Regions from separate parts of the Paenibacillus sp. FSL F4-0100 genome, predicted to be linked through region 3. Evidence: riboswitches for the same ligand, from Rfam matches in the RefSeq annotation. Region 3 holds a riboswitch; each other region holds the start of a gene.
What was found. A riboswitch is a leader RNA that binds a small molecule or an ion and turns the genes downstream of it on or off. The one in region 3 is predicted to bind thiamine pyrophosphate.
Positions count from the first base shown of each region.

Region 1: it holds a riboswitch for thiamine pyrophosphate, as region 3 does, so the genes downstream of both, MHH48_RS03210 (ABC transporter substrate-binding protein) here and MHH48_RS23685 (YkoF family thiamine/hydroxymethylpyrimidine-binding protein) in region 3, are expected to answer to the same signal.
Region 2: it holds a riboswitch for thiamine pyrophosphate, as region 3 does, so the genes downstream of both, tenA (thiaminase II) here and MHH48_RS23685 (YkoF family thiamine/hydroxymethylpyrimidine-binding protein) in region 3, are expected to answer to the same signal.
Region 4: it holds a riboswitch for thiamine pyrophosphate, as region 3 does, so the genes downstream of both, MHH48_RS29660 (ECF transporter S component) here and MHH48_RS23685 (YkoF family thiamine/hydroxymethylpyrimidine-binding protein) in region 3, are expected to answer to the same signal.

Region 1 is NZ_CP150303.1:727,887-730,086, reverse strand. Features, by position in the region: gene MHH48_RS03220 (GGDEF domain-containing protein) at 1-19, opposite strand, end outside; gene MHH48_RS03215 (VOC family protein) at 256-639, shown strand; TPP riboswitch at 811-922, shown strand; gene MHH48_RS03210 (ABC transporter substrate-binding protein) at 1,035-2,066, shown strand; gene MHH48_RS03205 (MTH1187 family thiamine-binding protein) at 2,158-2,200, shown strand, end outside.
Region 2 is NZ_CP150303.1:1,450,653-1,452,852, forward strand. Features, by position in the region: gene MHH48_RS06385 (VOC family protein) at 21-530, opposite strand; TPP riboswitch at 788-891, shown strand; gene tenA (thiaminase II) at 1,034-1,720, shown strand; gene thiM (hydroxyethylthiazole kinase) at 1,772-2,200, shown strand, end outside.
Region 3 is NZ_CP150303.1:5,261,519-5,263,718, forward strand. Features, by position in the region: gene MHH48_RS23680 (nitroreductase family protein) at 286-888, shown strand; TPP riboswitch at 1,071-1,173, shown strand; gene MHH48_RS23685 (YkoF family thiamine/hydroxymethylpyrimidine-binding protein) at 1,258-1,863, shown strand; gene MHH48_RS23690 (sporulation protein YjcZ) at 1,935-2,033, opposite strand; gene MHH48_RS23695 (nucleotidyltransferase domain-containing protein) at 2,151-2,200, opposite strand, start outside.
Region 4 is NZ_CP150303.1:6,520,162-6,522,361, forward strand. Features, by position in the region: gene MHH48_RS29655 (ABC transporter ATP-binding protein) at 1-684, opposite strand, end outside; gene MHH48_RS29660 (ECF transporter S component) at 722-1,351, opposite strand; TPP riboswitch at 1,443-1,555, opposite strand; gene asd (archaetidylserine decarboxylase) at 1,719-2,200, shown strand, end outside.

The DNA.
Region 1 (2,200 bases), 3.2 Mb from region 3:
CTGCTGGAGTTGGACTCATAAGCATTCCTCCTCGGCCAAAAGGTAAGCTGGTTCACTTTAAGTGTGTTAGGTCTTTTGAATTAACATATCTATTTCTCATGATACTTTTTGCCCACCCAAAAGTAAAGATGAGGAAATGAAAGAAAAATCATCTTATTAGTCTGTGCACGAACAACATAAAACCTATTTGACGTATAGGAATTATATGATAATATTTCAGTCATATCTTATATGAATCGGAAGGGGTGTTGAACCATGTCACAGAAACGATTGGATCATGTTGGTATTGTTGTCCGGGACCTTGAAGCTACAATCGCCTTCTATACATCCGTAGTCGGACTTGAGCTGAAGGACCGCCTGACCCATACTAATGGCGTTATCCAGCTGGCGTTCCTAGGATTTAACGGCAGCAACGAGACGGAAGTCGAGCTTATTCAGGGATACAGCGACACGCTCCCTTCGGAAGGAACTGTACATCATTTTGCAGTCAGCACGGATAACATTGAAGAGGAATATGCCCGTGTGCAGGGACTTGACGTTCCTCACTTGGACGAGGAAATCGTGACGCTTCCGAACGGGTACCGCTATTTCTTCGTGCACGGTCCCGAAGGAGAATGGATTGAGTTCTTCCAGCGCTAATCTCTGCGTAGAAGCCGTATTCAAATACTTTATCTTGTGAAAGGTTCATAGCATCAATTAATTCTCCCATTTCATTAGTGTTCTAACAAAGACCTGTCACGTTCGCGCCTCTTCGAACTAGACAGGTCTGCTGTGTTAGGACTATAATAGCGGATGTAATGATCGAAACTTCATAAATACCGGGGGAGCTGGAATTTGGCCGGCTGAGAGTGTATCCGATATGATACTGACCCTTACACCTGATCTGGGTAATGCCAGCGTAGGAAGCCCATGTTTGCGGCAGCTTTTATTTGCCGTGGTATACACTTACGCCGTCATGCGTCCTGATATCATCAGGGCGTTTTTTTGTGGAGTTGCGAGGTAATAGAAAGAGAACTTAAAGGAGAGAAGAAACGATGAAGAAGGGAAGATGGATTCCGCTGCTTCTCGCTTGCGTCCTGCTGATGGTTGCGTCCGGATGCGGTACAAGCGGAGAGAACAAGAAGACAGGCGCAGCAGGTGAGGACAGTCAGACTTCCGGGAAGCTCCGTGACGTACAGCTGATGCTCGATTGGTCCGCCAATACGAATCACACCGGCCTGTATGCAGCGAAGGAGCTTGGGTATTATGAGGAAGAAGGGCTTAATGTCCAGATCGTCCAGCCGGGAGCAGGCGGAACGGACACGCTGGTCGCATCCGGAAACGTGCCGTTCGGCATCAGTTATCAGGAAGGCGTAACGCTGGCCAGAACCCAAGGATTGCCGCTCGTTTCCATCGCAGCGATCATTCAGCATAATACATCCGGCTTTGCGGCTCCCAAGGATAAAGGCATCTTGAGGGCAGGCGATTTTGAAGGGAAATCCTATGGCGGCTGGGGCTCGCCTGTGGAGGAAGCGGTTATGAAGTCCATCATGGAGATCGATGGTGCCGATGTCAGCAAGGTGAATATGGTCAATATGGGCGATGCCGATTATTTTACGGCCGTCAAACGCGACATTGATTTTGCCTGGATCTTCTATGCTTGGACGGGTATTGAAGCCGAGCTTCGCAATGAGCCGCTTGACATGATTTATGTGAAGGACTACTCTGAGCAGCTTGATTATTACACACCGGTGATCGTAACGAACGAGAAGCAGATCCAGGAAGACCCTGAGCTTGTCAAAGCGTTCATGCGGGCGACTTCAAAAGGATACGACTATACGATTCAACATCCCGAAGATGCGGCAGCCCTGCTGACGAAGGCTGTTCCCGACCTGGATGCCGAACTGGTTCTAGCCAGCCAGAAATGGCTGAGCCCCCGTTATCAGGATGATGCATCCCGCTGGGGCGAACAGAAAGCCGAAGTATGGTCGGGGTACGCAGACTGGATGTTTGAGCGCAAGCTGCTGGAGAAGGAACTTGACGCTGACAGCGCATTTACCAATGAATTTTTACCGGAGAAGCCATAAGGTTATTTCTATATAAAAGAAGAGAGACGGCCTTTGCAGCAGGCCGCCTCTCTTCCATTACAATACAGCTTGCACGAAAGGATGAGTTTATATGGCGAATACTCTCTTGAGCGTTCAAGTAATACCGAGAACGC
Region 2 (2,200 bases), 3.8 Mb from region 3:
TATTGCTTCACTTCATATTTTTACGAAATCTTCACCACAATCTCCGCACCGGCAACATAGGTCATCGCTTTGATGTATTCCGGGTCTTGGGCATGCTGTTCCACTTCTTCCGGAGTGAGGTCCTCCATTCGTGTCTGTACCCACCATAAGTTGCCGAACGGGTCCCGTACCCGTCCCACCTTGTCGCCGAAGAACAAGCTCGTTGGCTCCGTCACCGAGACGGCTCCTGCGGCCAGCGCTTGCTGATACACATCTTCGCAATCCTCAACATATAAACGGAGGTATGCCGGGCTATCCGGCCATTCCGGTTTCGCGTCAAACATCATGACGACGGCATCCCCGATTCGGACTTCGGCATGGCCGATGATACCTTCACCGACATAGACGCGGGCTAACTCCTCGGCTTGAAAAGCCTGCTTGAGGAAATCGATCAGCGCTGCGGAGTTTCTTGAGATGATCCACGGCGTTACGGACGTGTAGCCTTGCGGAATGGGTTTAACGTCTTTCGCTTGGTTTGGTTGGTTCGTCATAAATACGCTCGCTCCTTTAAACTTCATTTATTTGCATAACGCTTATGTTCTCATTATGTTGGGGAATACATGACAGCCGAGCGTCAGTGTTCCCGTAACAAGTTTCGGCCGCCGGCGTTTTTTGCGAATAACCTCAGCCACCGAAAAACATCATGATCACCCGGGTATGGGAGGGTTCGAGCGTGGGGCTCCGTTCACGAACAGTTAATGTTTGACAGCATCCATAAACCTATGTACAGTATTAAACAAAAGAATAGGAAGTCCACTAGGGGAGCCGTTGGCGGCTGAGACAAGAGCGTATCTTGGACCCTTTGAACCTGATCTAGTTCGTACTAGCGTAGGAAAGTGGAGCCTTCGTATATGAGGTCTCGGTGCGCTTTTTTGGCGCACCCGGGCTTGTTGACGAAGCCGCTCCAGTTTTCGGGGGCGGCTTTTTAGCGTTGTCTGAAAAGTCGTGTCTTACGGACTTCCTGCTCTTCAATATGTTGGAGGTGGGGACAAAAATGAGTTTCACGCAAGAGCTCCGTCAGCAGGCGGGAGACATTTTTCAAGCAATCTTTGATCATCCCTTTGTAAAAGGCATTGCCGAGGGGAACCTGGCGCGAGAACAGCTGATTCACTATGTGAAGCAGGATTTTGAGTATTTGAATGCCTACATGCGGATTTACGGTATCGCCATATCCAAATCGACCAGCAGGGAAGAGATCGCGACCTTTAACGAACAGATTTCATTCATCTTGCACAGCGAGGTGCACCCGCATCAGAATTTTTGCGCAGCCGCCGGGGTGACCTACGAAGAGCTTCAGGGCTATCCGCTGGCTCCGTCCGCGCATCATTATATCCGTCATATGCTGACAGTGGCGCACGAGGGCAGTCTAGGCGAGATTATGGCCGTACTACTTCCTTGCCCGTGGACGTACCTGGAGATTGGCTGCAAGCTGCTGGATGAAGTGAAGCCGGATGCATCCCATCCGTTCTATGACTGGATTTATTTCTATGGCAACCGTGGGGAAGACGCGACAGCCAAGTTCTGCAACCGTGTCGATGAATGGGCAGAGCGCGCGACGGCAGCCGAGCGGGAACGGATGAAGGAGCATTTCATGCTGAGCTGCCAGCTGGAGTATATGTTCTGGGATATGGCATATAAGCAGGAGGAATGGCCGGTGCCGCTGCAGGCTGCGGTGCTGTAAGGAGTCATAATAAGCACATAAATTCCAATATAGATAAGAGAGGCGATTCATATGCATGCATGGGAAAAAGAGGTTTCGGCGCTTTTAACGAAGGTACAGCAGACGAGCCCCCTCGTTCACAATATGACAAACGTGGTGGTTACGAATTTTACGGCTAACGGCTTGTACGCGCTGGGCGCGTCGCCGGTCATGGCTTACGCGCCGGAGGAAGTGGCGGATATGGCCGCCATAGCGGGCGCGCTCGTGCTGAACATCGGCACGCTGAACCGCGAGCTGGTGGATGCGATGATCATCACCGGACAATCGGCGAATGCACATGGCGTCCCGGTCTTGCTGGACCCGGTCGGTGCGGGAGCGACCCGTTTTCGGACGGAGTCGGCATTGCGGATCCTAAGCGAGGTGAAGGTTTCGCTCGTGCGCGGGAATGCGGCTGAAGTCGCTCACCTTGTCGGGGAGGCGCGCGAGATCAAAGGCGTAGAC
Region 3 (2,200 bases):
CTCCTTTCGTTTAAACCTCCATATAATGAAGCTTCTCAAAAAGCCAAACGGATTCAATTCATGTTTAATAGATAAGGGAAATTATATTTAATCAAAAGTCGTTGACAATTACTCTAAGTTATATTAATATACTAACATAAATATTATTCCTAACTAAACGTAAGTTAATATGGAATGATAATTAAAAATATTGCTAAATAAGCAACATGCATATTTGCTTGAAGTAAGGGACATCTTCTTATCAGGCGTATGCAAATTCGATTACACCAGGAGGTTTTTTTTTCAATGTCTAAAGATTTTTCAACTGCACTCAAAAGTCGCCGTTCTTATTACGGGATTAGCAAAGAATCCGTTATCTCGGACGAGCGTATTCAGGAAATCGTAAACGAAGCGGTTAAGTATACCCCGTCTTCTTTCAACTCCCAAAGTGCACGCGTCGTTGTATTGCTTGGCGAACAGCATGATAAACTGTGGAACATCACGGAAGGCATCCTGAAGGAAGTCGTTGGCGATGAAGAAGCATTCAAATCCACTGCCGAAAAAATGGGCGCATTCCGCGCTGGTTACGGTACGGTATTGTTCTTCGAGGACAACAACGTCATTGCCGGGCTGCAACAGAACTTTGCCGCTTATGCCGACAACTTCCCGATTTGGTCCAACCAATCCAACGGCATGCTGCAATTTGTAGTATGGACATCCCTTGAAGCAGAAGGTCTGGGTGCATCCCTGCAGCACTACAACCCGCTGATCGACGAAAAAGTAAAATCCGAATGGAACATCCCGGAAAGCTGGAAGCTGCTTGCTCAAATGCCTTTCGGTAAGCCGGCTGCTGAACCAGGCGAGAAAGAATTTGCACCGCTTGAAGATCGCGTAAAAGTATACAACTAATTAAATAGATGAAAAAAGGCCGCCTCCCTAAGTTCCCGCAACTTGGATAGGCGGTCCTTTTATAATGGGCAAAGATTGAAAAACCGATCACTAAGCGATACAATTAGTCAAGTAAGAACCCTCGAACTTCTAAGATAACAGAAGCTCCGGGCAAACTTGCGATAACCAACTACATAGGATGTTGGCTGTACTAGGGGTGCCATGTGCTGAGAGACGGCGGTTTGCCGTTAACCCTTAACACCCGATCTAGGTCATACTAGCGTGGGGAAGTGTAGCATTTATGTTTATTTCTTTTCGTAGGCATAACTGCACTTTCTTCACGGGGTGCGGTTTTTTTGCGTGGACTTATATCATGGGGAGGAAATAACAATGAATGAGCTTGTGTGCGGAACCAGTCGGATCGTCGGGTGCCGGTTCTCGGTATTTCCCATGACGGACCGGTTTGTGGAGGTCATCATGGGCGCACTACATTCCGTGGATACGGGGAAGGTATGGATTCAGACAGATGATGTGAGCACCTGTATTCGTGGACGTGCAGAGCATGTCTTTGATGTTACAAGGGCGATATTCGCCTATGCTGCAGCGAGTGGCGTGCACACCGTTTTTAATGGTACTTATTCCATCGGTTGCCCCGGAGATACGGACGCCGATGTATTTATGACTGAGGATTCGACCCTCTTAAACAACGACATCGGGGAACATGCCGATATTGAGACTGCCTGCCAATTCGCTCTTTACCCCATGGGTACCGATAACTACATGGATGTCATCTACGGTGCAGTTAATCGTGCGAAGGCAGCCGGGACATTCGCCGGAAGCGTTCATTACGCCAGCCGATTGGATGGGTCACTGGCCCAGGTGTTTGGATCCCTTGAAGAGGCGTTTTTACATGCGATTCAATCCGACAGCAGCCATTTGGTCATGACTGCGGTTGTGTCCGCACACAGCCCTTCGGTCAAAGCCGCATCGAATTGAGCTTTATTGAAGCAGACAAAAGCCCGGCAAGCGCCGGGCTTCCTGTCACTACTGCCAAGAATCTTGACGGTTTAAACCCAAGCACTCAAGATAATTACGAGCAGGATAAAGAGAACCAAAATAATTCCTACTGAATTGTTCCATCCACCGCCGCCATATACTCCGCTCATGAAGATCCCCTCCTGGATTTAAAGAATGACGTGATGTAATCACACTATTATAGTATTTCCCGTCTCGTGCTAGTGTCACGGCTAATGTACCCCTCTTTTTATATTGGCAAGGAAATTCTATTCCTCATAACCAATGAGAAGCTTGCCTCCGTACGGATGGAGCATTT
Region 4 (2,200 bases), 1.3 Mb from region 3:
CCGCTCATATTCAGCGAATATCGCTGCTGGGGGACCTTCGCCCAGAATCACCCCATCCGGGCTGAACAGCACGACACGATCCACATATTGGGCCATTTCTTCAATCCGGTGCTCCACGATGATCAGCGTACGCCCTTCCGATACGGCCTTCACCGCGGACCAGATTTGCTCCCTGCCTTCCGGGTCGAGCAGCGCAGACGGCTCGTCAAGGAACAGCACTTCCGGCTCCAGCAGCAGAGCCGATGCCAGCGCAAGTCGCTGCTTCATGCCTTGGGACAAATGCCCGATCGGCATATGGAGCTCCTCAAGATCAAGCCCCACCTCGCGCAGGGCCGCTTGCATCCGATCCTTCATCTCGTCACGAGGGACACTTAGATTTTCCAGTACGAAAGCCAGCTCTTCATCCACGTACGGCATACAGAACTGGGTATCCGGATCTTGAAATACATAACCCCAAGAGCGTGGAATCAGCTGGGCCTCGCATTTCATCGGCACCTCCGTCGCGTGGGGAATCATCCCGCTAAGCACCTGCAGCAGCGTAGATTTGCCACAGCCGCTCGGACCGAGCAGCAGCACCTTCTCCCCGCGGACAGCCGAGAAGGAGAGGTCTTTGAACATCAATTGCTCCTCGCCCGGATACTTCAGGCGCAATCCCTCCACATACACGGCCGGTTCCGGAAGCATCTCAACAGACTGAGCCGGAACCGGGCTAACCGTGGCATTAGACATGGCGCGGATCATCCAGTGCTTCGTAATCCTTCTTCGACGCTGGACGGAGCAGGGATGTCACGCCCGTACGGTCAAGCGCTTTAGCCAGCAGGAGCATAAGAAGGCCTGCAATGACGGCGCCGCTAAGTACCCGCATACCGTATTTAGCGAGGAACATCCACGTCTGCAGGTCATCCGTATAGCTGTAATAGAAGTCCATGATCATCGAGCCGATGGCTGCTCCGGCACCGGCAATCGCCAGCGTCCACGCCGAGGTGCTCCGATAACGGAACGCCGCGAATACCAATTCAGCCCCCAGTCCTTGAATGACGCCATACAGCAGTAGGGTCAATCCCCAGCCGCTGCCAAACAGCACTTCTACGTGGGCCGCCGCCACTTCCGCGATAATGGCCACTCCCGGCTTCCGGATCAACAAGTAAGCAAGCGTGGCTGCAGCGAACCACATGCCGTATAACAACTCATCCGCTTCAAAGAACAGCGGTTTTAACAGATTGTAAACCGAACCCCAGAAGTGATAAATGACGCCAAGCACCAGTGATACCAGTACCGTAACCAAAATATCGCTTAACCGCAGTCCTTTTCGGGGCTGAACCCCCAACTTCTCTTGCACAGACGTTCCCATAACAACACATTCCCCTCTCCACCTCTATTTTTGTGTAAACACAACAAAAAACCGTCTGGAAAAACGCGCAGACGGAAAAATAGGCCCTATGTAGGCAGGGTCGGATATTCTCTACGCTGGCATTACCCAGTTCAGATTAACGGTCAACAGCGGATAGCAGCTGCAATCTCAGCCTGATTCACTCAAGCCCCCGTATTCCTATTCGGTTTTATGTTAACTTTAAAATACACATTCACTCCGGAATAAGCAAGAACCTTTTTTCAAAAATGGCTATTTATTGATTTCCATCTCATTCTATGTCAATATCAGAGTGATTGGCTTTTCCACCAACGTTTATTGCTGACACCTATGCACAAAGGAGAATGACATGGCTAAACAATTGCTGCGTCTGATGACTGAGCTGTCTTCCCGCAAGTGGCTGTCCCGAATCATGGGGCATTGTTCCCACAGCCGGCTGAGCCGTCATCTAATACCTGCATTCATACGAATTTATCAAATTCCGGCGCACGAAGCGGAGAAAGAAATCAACGAATACCGCTCACTGAACGAGTTCTTTTCCCGCCGGTTAAAAATAGGCCTCCGCGCCATAGATGACACCGCCGACGCCATGGTAAGCCCAGTCGATGCCACAATTTCGGCAATGGGCGTCGTCAACGCCGGTACCATTCTGAGCGTTAAGGGACAGGATTATACCTTGAGCGAGCTGCTCGCGAAATCACCGAGAATGGAAAACTACATCCACGGTTATGCATTTGTATTGTATTTAAGCCCGACCGACTATCATCGCATTCATTCCCCGGTAACCGGTGTTCAGGCGGAAAGCGAGCATTTGAAGGGACGCGTTTACCC